Regions from separate parts of the Wenzhouxiangella sp. XN24 genome, predicted to be linked through region 2. Evidence: riboswitches for the same ligand, from Rfam matches in the RefSeq annotation. Region 2 holds a riboswitch; each other region holds the start of a gene.
The links. Region 2 has a riboswitch for cyclic di-GMP ahead of G6032_RS10835 (putative Ig domain-containing protein). Riboswitches for the same ligand answer to the same signal wherever they lie in the genome.
Positions count from the first base shown of each region.

Region 1: another riboswitch for cyclic di-GMP. It lies ahead of G6032_RS04810 (PD40 domain-containing protein); the one in region 2 lies ahead of G6032_RS10835 (putative Ig domain-containing protein).
Region 3: another riboswitch for cyclic di-GMP. It lies ahead of G6032_RS02505 (M23 family metallopeptidase); the one in region 2 lies ahead of G6032_RS10835 (putative Ig domain-containing protein).

Region 1 is NZ_JAAMFG010000028.1:96,993-102,524, forward strand. It holds gene G6032_RS04810 (PD40 domain-containing protein) at 1-1,392, opposite strand, end outside; cyclic di-GMP riboswitch class I at 1,542-1,628, opposite strand; gene G6032_RS04815 (LemA family protein) at 1,954-2,538, shown strand; gene G6032_RS04820 (M48 family metallopeptidase) at 2,576-4,468, shown strand; gene G6032_RS04825 (PQQ-dependent sugar dehydrogenase) at 4,444-5,532, opposite strand, start outside.
Region 2 is NZ_JAAMFG010000034.1:666,037-671,568, reverse strand. It holds gene G6032_RS10845 (putative Ig domain-containing protein) at 1-368, opposite strand, end outside; gene G6032_RS10840 (PEP-CTERM sorting domain-containing protein) at 864-1,610, opposite strand; gene G6032_RS10835 (putative Ig domain-containing protein) at 1,860-3,782, opposite strand; cyclic di-GMP riboswitch class I at 3,954-4,046, opposite strand; cyclic di-GMP riboswitch class I at 4,202-4,287, opposite strand; gene G6032_RS15495 (PEP-CTERM sorting domain-containing protein) at 4,693-5,349, opposite strand.
Region 3 is NZ_JAAMFG010000021.1:239,304-244,835, reverse strand. It holds gene G6032_RS02515 (Nudix family hydrolase) at 1-191, opposite strand, end outside; gene secA (preprotein translocase subunit SecA) at 188-2,947, opposite strand; gene G6032_RS02505 (M23 family metallopeptidase) at 3,113-4,018, opposite strand; cyclic di-GMP riboswitch class I at 4,109-4,208, opposite strand; gene G6032_RS02500 (DciA family protein) at 4,292-4,561, shown strand; gene lpxC (UDP-3-O-acyl-N-acetylglucosamine deacetylase) at 4,611-5,516, opposite strand.

The DNA.
Region 1 (5,532 bases), on a different contig from region 2:
CGGCGGGGTGGTCATCGGAATGCTCTCGTCGCCGACGAGCATGCGCGCACCCATCAGGCCGAGGCCGTCGGTGTCATAGACGCTCTTCACGTTGAGTACGCCCATGCCCTCGGCCGCCAGTGCGGCGTCGAGCGGCTTGTCCGTAACGGTGTTCGGCGCCGGGCGCGCCTGGATCGCGATCGGGTCCGTGTAGGCCCAGCCTTCCTCCGGCAACGCGATCGGACGGAGGCTCTTGTTGGCGATATCGAACATGTAGACGCCATAGAGCGGCGGGCCCTCGACTTCTTCTTCGAGGCCGGTGACCGGGTCGAGCTCCATCTCGGGACGAAATGGCGACCAGCTGACCAGGGCCCGGTTCGTGCCGTCCCACAGCGGATAGGGGGTCGTGTAGCGGCCGAACTCGGAAACGCCGCGACCCGTTTCCACCGGGAACAATGTCAACTGCTCCTGCCCCACCGCATCGGCCGCGGCGCCCGGCACGGGTTCTCGGGATTCGGCAAAATTGCGAATATCCACCGCCATCAAGGCGCCACCCTCGCGGGTACCGGATAGCGGCATCAGCGAGGTCATGACGCGTCCGTCGGGCATTTCGCGCGGATGCAGAAAGCTGTTGCCCGGACTGAAGGCACCGTACTGGACGAAGATATTGGTGCCATCCGGGTTGGTGATGAACAGCGGGAAATGGTTGCGGTTGCCGACATGGTCCCAGCGCGCAAACAGGATTTCCCCAGTCGCGAGCACGGTGGGATTACGGTCATGGCTCTGGTTGAAGGAAATCTGCCGGATGTCCTCGCCGTCGGCGCCCATGACATGCAAGGCAGCCACGCGCTCGCGCTCGTATTCGTCGCGGTAGGCATAAGGCTGGATGTTGCGCTCGGCCAGCAGCTCGCGGGATTTCTGCTGCCGGTTGGAACTGAACACGATGCGGCCGTCCGGCAGGTAGGCGGGGTCGATGTCGTCGCCCGCATTCGCGACCGCATCGTCGGCGATCAGGCGCCGCAGGCTGCGGCTCGGCAGGTCCAGTTCGAAGATGTTCCAGCTGGGGTTGCCGGGCCCCCGCATCGAGAACAGCACGCGCTCGCCGTCGTAAGACACCTCCGGATCCGAGACGTCACCCTCGCCCTGCGTGAAGGGGGCGGTGAGGTTCTCCAGCGGCGCGCTGGGCGAAGACAGGTCCTTGAGCATCAGGTCGCCGCCGGCGGCGAAATTGGCCGCATCGGTGGGATTGCCCAGCGCGGAGACCTGGCGCTTGGCGAACACGATCGGGAAATCCCCTTCCACCACGATCGCGGACGAGACGCTTTCCTCTTCGCCGCCGCAGCCCCCCAGGGCCAGCAGCGAAAACGAAAGCAATGCAGAGACGGTCAGCTTGTATCCGTTGGCCCCAGCCATATCGATCCCCCCTCTCGGAGTATCGTCGGCGGGAAGGGACGCAAAGCTGGAAGCCGGTGGATGGCACCATCCATCGACCGGCGGGTCGGACAACCGGGAAAACGCGACTCGTGCGCCCGGGCAAGCTAAGCCCGTTATCGTTTTCCATGGCCGGCAACCCCGCTGTCGTGGATCTCGGATCCCTTAGACCGGTGGCTTTGCGTCCCCGCCTTTCGACGGGTTTGCCTTTGTCAGCGACGCCACGGATGCCAGAGAGCCCGCAAGCTGTCAAGCAACTGGTCGAGATGTTGCGTCATCGGATCGTGCGGCGGGCGGGACTTTCGACACCTGGACTCGGTCCAAGCTGCGGATTTTACTTACGATTCCTCACGCAGGGCCCGACCGGGGCGCGGCGCCGCCCGGAGTCCGGTGCCGCCCGGGCCACGCTGCCTGGCGCCAGGTGACGCTGCGCGTCACTTTCCGTCCGACACACCGCCCGGGGGTGTAGCGGCAAATCAGTAGTTGGAGGCCGTTGGCGGGTCGAGTATTCTCAGGCACGCAAAACGCGCCGAGGAGATCGCCATGGAGTTCTGGATTCTGATTGCAGTGCTTGCCGCCGTCGTGCTCTGGGCGATCGCGACCTATAACAAGCTCGTCAACCTGCGAAACGCGGTGAAGAACGCCTTCGCGCAGATCGATGTCCAGCTGACGCGGCGCTACGACCTGATCCCCAACCTCGTGGAAGCGGTCAAGGGCTACATGAAGCACGAGCGCGAGACGCTCGAAGCGGTCATCGCCGCCCGCACGCGAGCCGTCTCCGGCCTGCAGGCCGCGGCCGCTCATCCCGAGAGCGCGGCCGCGATCGCGGAGCTGTCGGGTGCGGACTCCGCTCTCTCGTCGGCACTGGGCCGCCTGTTCGCCCTGTCCGAGTCCTATCCGGACCTGAAGGCCGATCGCAACATGATGCAGCTGCAGGAAGAACTCACGAGCACGGAGAACCGCGTGGCGTTCGCGCGCCAGGCGTTCAACGACAGCGTCATGCAGTACAACAACACCCGGGAGAATTTCCCGAACAACCTCGTCGCGAACTCCTTCAACTTCGACCCCGCTGCATTCCTGGAGATCGAGTCCGAAGAGAAACGGCAGGTGCCGCAGGTCACCTTTTGATTAGCGACCGCTAGCCGGCTCGCGGGCCCGGCCAGGCATGGACTTCTTCGGCAGGCAAGCGGCGGCACGCGGGCGTTCGCGCTGGCTGCTGGGGGCGTTCACCATCGCGGCCGGTGCCGTGGCGCTGTCGGTCGCGGCGGTGCTGACACTCCTGTTCGGTGCTGCCAACACGCCCCCGGGGCAACTGCCGCGCACCGCGCTCGATCCCGCGGTGTTCGTCGTCGCGGCCATGGCCACGGCCGCATTCATCGGCATCGCTTCCCTCTGGCGTCTGCGCAGCCTGCGCAGCGGCGGGGGCGCCGTGGCCGTCTCGCTGGGCGGGGAACGCGTCACCGGCCTCGAGCAGGATCCGCTCAAGCGCCGCCTGCACAACGTGGTCGAGGAAATGGCGATCGCCGCCGGACTGCCGGTTCCCGAGGTCTACGTGCTGGAAAACGAGCCCGGCATCAATGCCTTCGCGGCCGGGCTGCACCCTTCCAACGCGGCAGTGGCCGTCACCCGGGGCGCACTCGAACGGCTGGCGCGTGATGAATTGCAAGGCGTGATCGGGCATGAGTTCAGTCACATATTGAATGGTGACATGCGGCTCAATGCCCGTCTCATGGGCTACGTGTTCGGCCTGGTCGCCGTCAGCATGACCGGCCGGCTGCTGTTGCGCGGGGCGGCGCTGGGCGGGGGCCGGCGACGGGGCCCGGGCGGCCGGGGCGGGGCTTCAGGCGCGGGCGCCGCCCTGCTTGCCGCAGGGCTCGCCATCGTGGTGCTCGGCTCGATCGGCGTGCTCGCGGGACGCATCCTCCAGGCCGCCGTGTCACGCCAGCGCGAGGTGCTCGCCGACGCCTCCGCAGTGCAGTTCACCCGCAATCCCGAGGGCCTCGCCAATGCCCTGAAAAGAATCGCGGCATCGCCGTTGTCCTCCGCCGTGCGTGCGGTGCGCCGCGAAGAAATCGGCCACATGCTGTTCGCCACCGGCCGGCGGAGCCTCGCGGGGCTGCTGGCCACCCATCCGCCGGTCGCCGCACGCATCCGCGCCCTGGATCCGCACTGGCGCCCGGGCGACCCGCCACCGCCGGCGCCTCCGCCGCCCGTCACGTCTCCTGCGCCCACCGCCCCGAGCCCTGTCGCGCCGGAGCTTGCGACGGCATCGATCGGCCAGGTCGACCTGGCGATGGGGCAACACCTGCTCGCGCTCATGCCGGATGCACTCCACGCGGCGGTGCTTGAACCGGAGGGCGCAGCCGTCACCGCGCTCGCCCTGCTCCTGGATGCCGACGCCGGTCTGCGAGCCCGACAACTCGCACTGCTCGACACCCGGTTGGGCGCGGTCGTCGCAGCCCGGGTCGGGGACACATGGGACGCGATCGAAGAGATCACGCCGACGCTGCGTCTCGCGCTGCTGGACCTGTCATCGCCCGCGCTGCAGCACCTGCCCGAAGCGCGGCGGGACGATCTCGTCCACCTGGCGCAACGACTCGTCGAACTCGACGGTGTCGTTAGCCCTTACGAGGCCACGCTGGCCGCGGCGCTCGAGTCGCGCCTCTCGAGAGCTTCCACGGCACATGCGGATGCCGATGGCGCACTGGCCATGCTGGCGCTCCTCGCAAGTGCGGGACACGAGGACCAGGCAGCGGCGGCCGCCGCCTGGCGGCATGGGGTGACGAAGCTCGCCGCCGGCGGGTTTACTCTGCCGTCGCCCGAGCCGTCTTTTGCCGCCGTGCTGCCCGGCGCGGGGGCAAAGACCGCCGCGCATGCGCGGCGCCTCGCAGCCATGGATCCGGCGCTGCGCCGCCTGCTGGTGGCGGCACTCGCCGAAGTGGCGGCCCACGACGGCCGCATCCATCCCCGCGAACTGCAGTTGCTGCGCAATGCAGCGACGGCGCTCGATTGCCCCATGCCGCCCCTTGCGGATCAGCGCGCGGACTCGACCCGGTAGAGACCTCCGTCGTCCTCGTCGGTCAGCACGTAGATGCTGCCGTCCGCGCCCTCGCGGACATCGCGGATCCGCCCGACGCGTCCGAGCAGCAGTTCTTCTTCGTGGACCACCACGTCGTCTTCCAGCACGACGCGGCGGATTCGTTCGGCGGCGAGACCGCCGGCGAGCAGGTTGCCGCGCCAGCGCGGGAACTGGTCACGCGTCACCAGCGCGAGGCCGGAGGGCGCCAGCGTGGGCAGGAACTCGTAGACGGGATCGACGTAACCGGGGCGGCTGCGCGCCTCGCCGTATTGTTCCTCGGTACGGTAGTCGCGCGCCTTGCTGACCACCGGCCAGCCGTAGTTCTGGCCGGGCTCGATACGATTGAGTTCATCGCCGCCGCGCGGGCCGTGTTCCGTGACCCAGACGACATCGCCCTCCGCCACGACGATGCCCTGGATGTTGCGGTGGCCATAGGACCAGATCTCGGGCAAGGCGCCGTCGCGCCCGACGAAGGGATTGTCCTCGGGCACGGTGCCATCGTCATTGAGCCGGATCACCTTGCCGGCATGATCACCGAGATCCTGGGCCCGGGAGGGCTCCGAGCCACGATCGCCGATGGTCATCAGCAGCGTGCCGTCCGACAGCCAGGCGATCCGCGAGCCGTAGTGCCGGCCCGGTTCCGAGCGGCGGTCCTGGACGAAGATCTGCTCGAAATCGACCAGTTGCGTGCCCTCGAGCCGCCCCCGGCCGAGTGCGGTGGCCGTACCGTCCTCGTCGCCGGACGAATAAGTCAGGTAGACCCAGCCGTTGGACGCATGCTCCGGGTGCAGCACGACGTCCAGCAAGCCACCCTGGCGAAAGGCATGCACCTCGGGCGTGCCGGAAATCCGGCGGATCTCGCCGTCGATGACGAGGTTCAGTCGCCCGGGGCGCTCGGTCACGAGATAGCCCTCGGGCAGGAGCGCCACGCCCCAGGGATGTTCCAGCCCTTCGGCCACGCGCAGGACCCGAAGGGGTTCGTATTGCGTGCGGATCTCGTCCGCGAGCACTTTGGTGTCTGCGCTCGCGGGGCCGGTCGCCAA
Region 2 (5,532 bases):
TCACCCTCGCCGGGGGTGCCGTGTACCCGGCCGGTGCTCGCGTCGAGTGAAAGCCAGCCCGGCAGGTTGCTCGCCGACACGGTGAGCTGGTCACCATCCGGATCCGCGATGCTGGGCTGGAAGGTCCATGGCTCGCCGACCGTGACCGAGGTGGGCGGGCTGCCGGAGATCGTCGGCGGCGCATTGGTATCCGGGGGCGGGCTTGGCGGAGGCGGCGGGGTCGGCGAAGGAGATGGCTGTCCGGCGCCCGGGGGAGGCTGGTTGCCGCCCGGCGCACCAGCAATGTCGTTGTCGCCAAAACATCCCGCCAGCACCAGGCAGGCGATGATCGGCACGAATCGCGAACCGCTCGTTTGCCGTTGTTCCATATGACCTCGGTCGGGTGGAAGGAGGCGCCACCCGGCGCAGGTAGGGCTGAAAGATGCGCTTTTCTAGCATCAGTAATTAAGTCAAACAACAAGGGTTTGGCGAAATTTTTATTAACAAACATAAAGTTGCGCGGATAACGTCGGATTTCGAAGCCCGATTCACCTTATAAATCGGCAGCTTGTGGCGAATCTTTAACCAATTGTCGAGGTGCTGTTGTGGCGTTTTTCTAGATTTGGCATGAACCGTCGTGGGCAAATCCGTGCTGCTATGCGGAAATCAGCTTCCTTGGGGGTGTGTTTTCGCGTGTCCGAGGACGTTTTGGTGGTTGGGGCGTGCGCAGATTTGCGCGGGCGCTGGGTTGGGACAGCGCGGATGAGGATGAGAGGGTGCGACTCGGCCCGGGCGTCGTGGGCGTCGGCTAAGTCCGAAAAAGAAAGGGCCCCGAAAGGGGCCCTTGCAAGGTCGACTCCAAGGAGTCGTAGACGTGTCTGTGTCTAGCCGCGGCGGCGCATCATCCCGGCGCCCAGCAGGCCGAGACCGAGGAGGGCGAGGGTGCCGGGCTCGGGCACGCGACCGACGGTAACGTCGTCGACGCCGAAGCCGTCGTTCCCGTTGTTGGTGACAATCCGGATGCTCTCGATGTCCAACTCAGAGAAGAAGGACACGTAGAACACGCCCTTGTTGCCAAGCTTGCCTTTGAAGATGTCATCGATCGACAAGGTAAACGTGCCGTCAGTGGTTTCGAAATCGAAGCTCCCGCCAGCATCGTTGGGGTCTGTGATGAAGAAACCCACGGCATTGTTGCCCGCCGCCACATTGAACAGGAATTTCTGGGCGTCGAAGCTGTCGAGCCACTTGTTACCCGGGTCCGTGGTATTAAAGCGGCCGGAGAACGGGTTCGTGCCGGGGTCTCCGTTCAGAATGGCGAGGCCCTCATCGCAGTCGTAGCCCATGGACACGTTGTCGCACGCCCCGCCCGTGCCCGGCACTTCGCTTACGAATTCGCCGACAGACGTCATGATCGACAGGTATTGGGTGTTATCGTCAACGTCGGCGACGTCTTCGAAATCCTCGGTGGTGTAACCCGCCTGGAGGGTGCTCAGGAAGGCCAGTTCGGCATTCTTGGCAGCAGTCAGGTCGTTGGCGCTGATCTGGTAGGTAATTGGGCCGGCATGGGCAACACCGGCAACAGCCAGGGCTGCGACGGCGGAGAGAGCGAAAAGGGATGACTTGCGAATCATGGATGTTACCTTGGGTCACGAACGAATTACTTAGTTGCGTTTCATGATGCACAAGGCGTGCCAACTCGAAAATAACGAATAAAAACATCATTTTATGAATTTACCCATCGCGCCCCGCAGCCGGGTCTGTAAAGTCCGCCGACGTGAGCCACGTCACACTTTTCCCCGGCCAAAAAAATGCGCGGGCCACTCGCGCAGCCCGCGCATGGGAACCGGTCCCAGGGGACCGTTGCACTGCTCCCGAGACCGTTACTGGATCGTCTTGCTCACGACGGCTGACTTGGTGCTTTCGAGACCATCGGCGCATATGGCGGTGACCGCGAAATACCACGTGCCCTGACCGAGGTCCTGGATCTGGTGGCTGGTCGTGCCGCCGGGCAGTGTGATGACCTGGTCCAGCTGCGAGCCGTTGAGGCTGTAGTAGATCTTGTAACTGGCGACCGTGCCCATCGCCGAGCCGTCCACGCGCTCGGTCGGCGGGGCCCAGCTCAGTGTGGCCGAGCCGGTGACCGGCGGCGGCGCAAGCACCGTCAGGGTGAATGCCGGGAGGCTGACGGTGTACTCGCCGTCGGTCACGGAGATCGTGATCGGTCCGGTGGTACCGACATCGCCGACGCCGGGGGTGCCCTGCAGGTGTCCGTTCGAGGCGTTCAGGCTCATCCACCTGGGCTTACCGGTGACCGAGAAGGTCAGCGGATCGCCCTCGGGGTCAGACGCGTTTGGCGTGAAGTTCCACCCGTCGTTGACCTGCAGCTCGGTGGTCGCAGGCGTGCCGGAGATCTGGGGAGCCTGGTTGACAGGGACCGGATCCGGGATCGGCTCGGGGTCGGGCTCAGGCTCAGGAGTCGGCTCGGGGTCGGGCTCAGGGGTCGGCTCGGGGTCGGGCTCAGGGGTCGGCTCGGGGTCGGGCTCAGGGGTCGGTTCCGGGGTCGGTTCCGGGGTCGGTTCCGGGGTCGGTTCCGGGGTCGGTTCCGGGGTCGGTTCTTGAGGTGCCGCCACGCGGGCCTGGGCGTTGATCGCGTCCACCTGCGCCTCGGGCGCATATGCGGTGTCGAGCGTCGCCTGGCGCAGGGCCGTCTGCAGGTCGGCGGGGAGCTGCGCGGCGAGGTCGACAGGACTCGTGCCGGGTGCGGCCGCGTCCATGACCGAAATGGCCGCCGCGATGGCCGGATCGTTGTTGATCTGTTGTGCAGCGCGCAGCAGGCGGCTGGCCTGGACGAACGCCGTCGCGGGGATCGGCAGGGTGCTGACCGAGGCGTCCGGGTCGGCGTTGGGGCGGACCTGGCGCACGGCCTGGTCCATCGCGTCGGTCGCATTCACGTCGTACACGCGCAATTCGTTGCTCATGGTCTCGAGCAGGACGGCTGCGCTGGCGACGTTGGCGACCGCGGCGATCCGGGAGCGGCTTTCGAGGCCGCCCATGCCGTCGATCCAGCCGTCGATCAGGTCGGACGCGAGGGCCTGCATGATGGCGTCCCCGTCCATGGTGCTGCCGGTAGCGGTCATGGCATCGCGGGTGCGACGGATCATTTCGCCGAGCGTTTCGCTGGAGCGGACGATCATGTGGATGTTTTCGTCGGTGATCGGGGTCTCGACGGGATCGGCGATCACCGCCGTGTCGAGACCGAAGCCGTAGCGCGTGACGACGGCGTGGCTGGCGGCAGTGACGGTCTCGTTGCTGACGCCGCCGTTCATGCGGGCGGCTTCGAAGATCAGCGTCGAGAAGGGGTTCAGGTTCTTGACGGTGCGGTTCGACGGGCTATGCAGGACGGCGACCAGTTCGAAATCGGGAGCGAGTCCGGTGACGAGGTCGGTGCCCTGGTCGGCGCGAATCGTGAGTGCGTAATGCTTGCCCTGGGTCTTGATCCTGACGTCGTAGTCGGCGGTGCTGCCGCTGGTGCTTTCGCTGAGCAGGAGGCCGGTGTTGGCGAGGACGCGGACGCGGGCGCCGATGATGGGGCCGTCGCCGACGCTGCCGGTGATGTGGGTTTCGACCTCGGGATCGATTGGCGGGGTCGTGCTGGGGGGCGGCGTCGTGCTGCTTGGCGGCGGCGGCGTCACGGCCGCCGCGGTGTCATCGCTCTCGCTGCCGCAGCCGCTCAGCGTCGTCAGCAGGAATGCAACCGTCAGTGCGGTGAAACGCGACTTTAGAAGTGTGTTCCAGGTAGCCATGGCGAAACCTCGCTTCGCATCATGGCCACGGAAAAGTTGAACTCACGGGTAGCAGTGCATTGCAGTGCGCGGACAGGACCGCGCCGGATCGGACGCGCCGGAGAGGGAAAGAGGCTCGCTAACCTGGAGCGGCGTTGCAGCCTGAGATATGAAGAATGTCTTTCCATGTTTTCTGGCGGCCCCGCTATCGTAGAACCCTGCGTTGGGTTCCTTAGACCGGTGGCTTTGCGTCCTCACCTTTCAGTGAGTTTGCCTTTTTCAGTGGCCTCGACTTTCGTAAGTCTTTACGTATCGCCCGTTTCCGGGATGTACCGACAGGGGAAACCGCCGAGAGGCTTGGCCGTTCGGGGGTCTTTGGTACAGGAGGTTGCCGTTTGGCTGGAGGGCGCCCTGGGAGGGGGAGTAGCGCGATCCGGTTCTTTGGCAACCCCGCTGTCGTAGGACCTTGTCCCTTAGACCGGTGGCTTTGCGTCCCCGCCTTTCGACGAGTTTGCCCTTGTCAGTGGGGGTAGTTCTACGCCCGGTCGGGGTGGGGTGCAATAGGTATTTGGCGCGGGTTTGGGGGGAGAGATGGGAAGTGTGACGGGGGTCACACTCTGGTTGGCTGGTTGGGGTCGGACCGTAGTAAGTGTATGAAATAAATAGAGAAAGGGCAAAATACGCCCTTTTTAGAAGGCTTAGAATGGATTTCTCTTGGGTAAAAACGGCTTCTAAGGCCGGTCAACTCGCTTAAAGCCTGAATCGCACTCCGGGGGGGCATTGCGGTGAAATGCCTTGGTATAGCCGACGCGAGCGACGCCATCATTCTTGCAAAGGTGTGGCTCGAAAAAGAAAAGCCCCCTGCAACTTCGTTGCAGGGGGCTTTTGCGTCGGTCTACGGATCGACGGAAACCCGTCCTTCCGAATCAGTTCAGGCAGCAGCGCGTCTACGCGCGAAGCCAACGCCGATCAGGCCAAGTCCCAACAGAGCCAGTGTGCCAGGCTCCGGTACAGCAGTTGCCACCTCGAAGGCGACGCCGTTGGCGCTTGAGAGTTCAACTTTATCAAACTTGCCGACGAAACTGACGTAGGCATCGAAACCGAAATTGTTCGCGGTGCCCCCACCAATAGAACTCAGCGTCGTGCCAGTGATGGCCAGGACGTTGCTACCGCCGGAGAAGAACGTCACCACGTTGTACGAGTCCACCGATCCCCAGTAGAAATCGAACGCGCCGTCCAGGTCGGAGATGACGATCTTACTGATTGCGCCCGGAGGCACATTTTTACTGCTGGTCACGTTATATGACAACGTCTTGTCCGGGTCGGACGAGTCCCACCCGGGAGTCTTGTAGTCGCCGGGCTCGAATTCAGCGGGAGCAATAACAGCGCCACCGCTTACGGTGTAGCGGTCGCCGAGTTGTACGCAGGTTGCGGCAATGCAGTCCTCGCCAAGGTATTCGCCTGTGATTCCGCTGGAAGTGTCGTCAACGAAAATCGGCCCAGCGGACGCAACGCCGGTCCCCAACGCAGACAATGCCAAAAGGCTCGCTGCCGCGCCGAAAGTCTTGTATCTCTGAGTCAAGTTCATTTTTTCATTCCCTCGCGCCTGATCCGCGCAGTTTCGTTCTAAACCGTCATCCGGGATGTGAATCCCGTTCGTGGAGAGACATACAAGTTTCGTACCATAGTCTCAACCGACTGAAATAAATGCCGTTATTGCGGCGCGACAGCGTTCGAGAATCAGAAATTGTAAGGAATTTCGACAAAAAGC
Region 3 (5,532 bases), on a different contig from region 2:
ACGCCGAGCTCCTCGTCGAGCTCGCGCGCGAGCCCGGCGAAGCGCTCCTCGCCGGGATCGAGCTTGCCGCCGGGAAACTCCCAGGCGCCGGCCATGGGCTTGCCGGCCGGCCGTTGGGCGATCAGCACGCGGCCGTCCGCCCTGGCCAGGACGGCAGCCACCACGTGGATACGCGGTCGCGCGGAGCTCAGTTCAGCTGCCCGTGGCAGTGCTTGTACTTTTTGCCCGAGCCACAGGGGCACGGCTCGTTGCGGCCCACCTTGCGTTCCGGGCGGACGAAGGGTTCGGCCGCCTCGGCGCCGGCCGCCGGCGGGCGGGCCCGCTGGGCGACGGGACCGGGGCCAGCGCCAGGGGCCGAACCTGGGCCGGGGCCGCCGGTGGCGGACTGCGCTTCGCCATGCTGCAGCTGCAGCTTCATGGCGGCCGCCTCGCGACGCTGGCGCTCGATGGCGTCCACTTCTTCCTGGCTGCGGATCTGCACGCGCGACACGATGCTGATGACGTCGCGCTTCACGCGGTCGAGCATGTCGCTGAACATCTGGAAGGCTTCGCGCTTGTACTCCTGCTCGGGGTTCTTCTGCGCGTAGCCGCGCAGGTGGATGCCCTGGCGGAGGTAGTCCATCGCCGCGAGATGCTCCTTCCACTGCACGTCGAGCTGCTGCAGCATCACGGCCTTCTCGAATTGCCGCATGACCTTGTCCCCGATCTTCTCGACCTTCTCCTCGTAGCGGCGGTCCGCCTCCTCGAGCACGCGCGCGGCGATGCGCTCGGGATCCGCGTCCGGGTCCTCCTTGATCCAGGCCGCGAGGTCGAGGGTGAAGCCGAAGTCGATGTCGAGCTGCTTCTCCAGGCCTTCGATATCCCACTGCTCCTCGACGCTGTTCGCGGGCACGAAACGCTCGACGAGATCGTTGACGACCTCCTCGCGGATCCCCGCGATGGAATCGCCGATCTCCTCGGCTTCCATCAGCTCCGTGCGCTGGCCGTAGATCACGCGCCGCTGGTCGTTGGCGACGTCGTCGTACTTGAGCAGCTGCTTGCGGATGTCGAAGTTGTGCGCCTCGACCTTGCGCTGGGCCCGCTCGATCTGGCGGCTCAGCATGCGGCTCTCGATGACCTCGCCTTCCTTCATGCCGACGCGCGAGAGCAACGCCTTGGTCTTCTCCGGCTCGCCGAAGATGCGCATGAGGTTGTCTTCCATCGACAGGTAGAAGCGGCTCGAACCCGGGTCGCCCTGGCGCCCTGAGCGGCCGCGCAGCTGGTTGTCGATGCGCCGCGACTCGTGGCGCTCGGTGCCGATGATGTGCAGCCCGCCGGCGTCGATCACCTGCTGGTGACGCGCCTGCCATTCTTCCTTGACCTTCGCCTGCTTCTCCGGGTCGTCCCCGGCCGCGTCCAGGTCCGCGACGATGCTGCCGCCGAGCACGATGTCGGTGCCGCGCCCCGCCATGTTGGTGGCGATGGTCACCGCGCCGGGCCGCCCCGCCTGCGCCACGATTTCCGCCTCGCGGGCGTGCTGCTTGGCGTTGAGCACCTCGTGGCCGATCTTCTCCTTGGTCATGACGCTGGACAACAGCTCGGAGGTCTCGATGGACGTCGTGCCCACGAGCACCGGCTGGCCGCGTTCACGGCAGTCGCGGATGTCGTCGAGGATGGCGTCGAACTTGTCTTTCTTCGTCAGGTAGACCAGGTCCGCGTGGTCGGCGCGGATCATGGGGCGGTGGGTCGGGATCACCACGACCTCGAGACCGTAGATCTGCTGGAACTCGAAGGCCTCCGTGTCGGCCGTGCCCGTCATGCCGGACAGGGTCTCGTACATGCGGAAGAAGTTCTGGAAAGTGATCGAGGCGAGCGTCTGGTTCTCCTGGCGGACCTTGACCCCTTCCTTGGCCTCGATTGCCTGGTGCAGGCCGTCCGACCAGCGGCGTCCCGGCATGGTGCGGCCGGTGAACTCGTCCACGATGATGACCTCGCCGTCCTTGACGATGTACTCGACGTCGCGGCGATAGATGAAATGCGCGCGCAGGGCGGCGGCCAGGTGCTGCATCAGCATGATGTTGCGCGCGTCGTAAAGGCTTTCGCCCGGCTGGATCAGCCCGGCCGAGGCCATCAGGGCCTCCACCTTGGCGTGGCCCTCTTCGGTGAGAAAGGCCTGCTTGGCTTTCTCATCGACGCTGAAATCGCCGGGCCCTTCCTTCTCGACCTGCGGCTCGAGCTGCGGCACGAGCTGGTTCACCCTCAGGTAGGTCTCGGTGCTGTCCTCGGCCGGACCGGAAATGATCAGCGGGGTGCGCGCCTCGTCGATGAGGATCGAGTCGACCTCGTCGACGATCGCGAAGTTCAGGCCGCGCTGCGAGCGCTGCTCGAGGCTGAAGGCGAGGTTGTCGCGCAGGTAGTCGAAACCGAACTCGTTGTTCGTGCCGTAGGTGATGTCGGCGCCGTAGGCCGCATGCTTCTCGGCCGGATCCTGGTTGGAGCGGATGACGCCGACCGTGAGGCCGAGCGTCTCGTACACCGGTCCCATCCACTCGGCGTCGCGCTGCGCGAGGTACTCGTTGACGGTGACGATGTGCACGCCCTTGCCGGACAGGGCGTTCAGGTAGGCCGGCAGGGTCGCGACCAGCGTCTTGCCTTCGCCGGTGCGCATTTCCGAGATCTTGCCCTCGTGCAGCGCCATGCCGCCGATCAGCTGGACGTCGAAATGGCGCATGCCCAGGGCCCGTTTCGCCGCCTCGCGGGCCAGGGCGAAGGCTTCCGGCAGCACGGCGTCGAGCGTCTTGCCGGCCTCGACCTCGGCCTTCAGCTCGGCGGTGCGGGCCTTCATGTCCTCCGGCGACAGGGCGCTGACGGTCTCCTCCAGCGCGTTGATCTGCTTGACGTTTTTCGAATAGCTCTTGAGCAGTCGCTGGTTACGGCTGCCGAAAATCCCTGCGAACAGATTGCGCACTGCTGGATACCTCGGGGCACGCTCGCGGCGCGGGCGCCCGTGAAAAGATTCTGTGGCTGGCGGCGACGGGCGCCGCCGACGCTCAAAGACCGCGTATTTTACGGCCTCGAGCCCAAGGGGGAAACTGCCGGCCGCCGAAACCGCGCGCGTCGGCGCCTCGCGGCGTCACTTCAGGTACTGGCGCGGATTGACGTGCCGGCCGTTCTCGATCACTTCCAGGTGAACGTGGGGCGCGGTCGAGCGGCCGGTCGAACCCACCAGGGCGATCACCTCGCCCTTCTTCACGGCGTCGCCGACCGTCACCAGGTTTTCGGTGTTATGGCCGTAGCGGGTGACGAGGCCGTTGCCGTGATCGATCTCGATCAGGTAACCGTAGTTGGCGCGCTTGCCGGAGAAAGTGACGACGCCCGCGGCGATCGCCAGCACGTCACTGCCCGCCGGGCTGACGAAATCGAGCCCGCTGTGGAAGGCGCGCTTGCCGGTGAACGGATCGGTGCGATAGCCGTAGCCCGAAGAGGTCCAGCCGCCGCGAATGGGACGCCCCTCGAGGCGGACTTCATCGTTGAGGCGGCGGTTGAACAGCAGCGCCTCGAGTACGTCGAGCTGGCGGGTGCGATCCGCGATCTGGTACTCGAGCTCGTCGAGCAGCACGGAGATCTCGCCGGAGCGCAGCGAGGCCGCGTCCTCGACCGGGTCGGGCCCGCCCTGCGGCGGCATGGAGCCGAAATTGAACTCGCCGTCCTCGAGATCCGCCATGGTCACGAGGCGCTGCCCGAGGGCGTCCAGGCGGGTGATGTGGGCGGACAGCTGGCCGAGGCGGATGGCCAGCGCGTCGAGATTGCGTCCGGACTGGTCGCGGATGGCGGCGAGTTCGTCCTGCTGGGCCTCGAGGGTGGCGCGCAGCTCGGCGATGATCGCCGGCTCTTCTTCGGGCTGGGAAATGCGGCCGGCCAGGAGGCCCGCCACGAACACGAGCGCGAGAACAGCCAGGGAAACCAGCAGCACGGGTCGCGGGCTCAGGGGAACCTGGCGGGTGCGTCCGGTGCGGGAAGTGAATACCAGCAGGTTCACGACCGCCTCCCGGGGGACGGGACGACAGGCAACGGGCGTCCGGCGAACCGGTTTCGGCCAGGTATGTTGCTGGTTTTTCGTTCAGTCATGCTCGGCAGCTCCGCTGTCGCCAGTCCGGCCCACCAGGACCGGAAACCTCAGACCGGTGGCTTTGCGCCGGCGCCTCTCGACGCCTTTGCCTTTTACAAGCTTAGCCACTATGCCGCAAAATCACCGCTCACTCAACTCGGGGAAAACCACATCACTCGCGGAGAACCCAAGCAGCTCAAGGACTTGCTGGCCGGAAACGACCTGTCGCAGCTCGTCCTGAGGGCCCGGGAGGCGGGCGAGCTCGATGCCCGCGTGCGTACCCTGTTGCCGGATGAACTGGCGGCCCACGTCACCGGCGCCGTCCTGCACGAGCATACCGTCGTGATCCTGGCCGACAGCGCCGCCTGGGCGACCCGCATTCGTTTTCATGCCCCGGAGCTCGTCGCGCGCCTCGCGCCGCGTTACGACGGCGCCGTGACCCGCGTGCACGTCAAGGTCCGGCCGACGCGCTGAGCTGCGGCGATCGAGGTCCGGCCCGCCCGCCGAGCCGCGGCGATCAGGCTCAGGCCGCGGCGGCGGCAAAGCTCAAGGGCGCGTCGCGCTCGTCCGCATAGGTCACTTCTTCCCAGGCGGATTCGTTGCGCACCAGTTCGCGCAGCAACTGGTTGTTCAGGCCGTGCCCGGACTTGTAGCCGCTGAACTCGCCGATGATGCTGTGACCGAGCAGGTAGAGGTCGCCGATGGCGTCGAGAATCTTGTGGCGCACGAACTCGTTCTCGTAGCGCAGCCCGTCGTCGTTGAGGATCCGGTAGTCGTCGAGCACGATGGCGTTGTCGAGGCTGCCGCCGCGACCGAGGTTCATCGAGCGCAGGAACTCCATGTCGCGCATGAAGCCGAAGGTGCGCGCGCGGCTGATCTCGCGGAGAAACGAGGTCGTGCCGAAGTCCATCGAGGCAGTCTGGGCATGGCGCTTGAACACCGGGTGATCGAATTCGATCTCGAAATTGACCTTGAAGCCGTCGAAGGGGGTGAAACGCGCCCACTTGTCGCCCTCGTGGACCTCCACCGGCCGGCGGATGCGGATGAAACGCTTGGCGGCGGACTGTTCCGCGATCCCGGCGGACTGGATCAGGAACACGAACGGCCCGGCGCTGCCATCCATGATCGGCACTTCCGTCGCGGACAGTTCGACCGTCGCGTTGTCGATGCCGAGGCCGGCGAAAGCCGACATCAGGTGCTCGACCGTGGCCACGCGCACGCCGTCCTGCACGAGGGTCGTCCCGAGGGTGGTCTCGCCGACCAGCATGCCGTCCGCGCGAATCTGCGGGGCCGGGTCCAGGTCGCTGCGGCGAAACACGATGCCGGAATTGACCGGGGCCGGTCCCAGCGTCATGAGGACTTTCTCGCCGGTGTGCAGGCCGACGCCCGTCGCCCGGATAGTGTTTTTCAGGGTCCGCTGTTTCAGCATCACGCCTCTCCGTGTC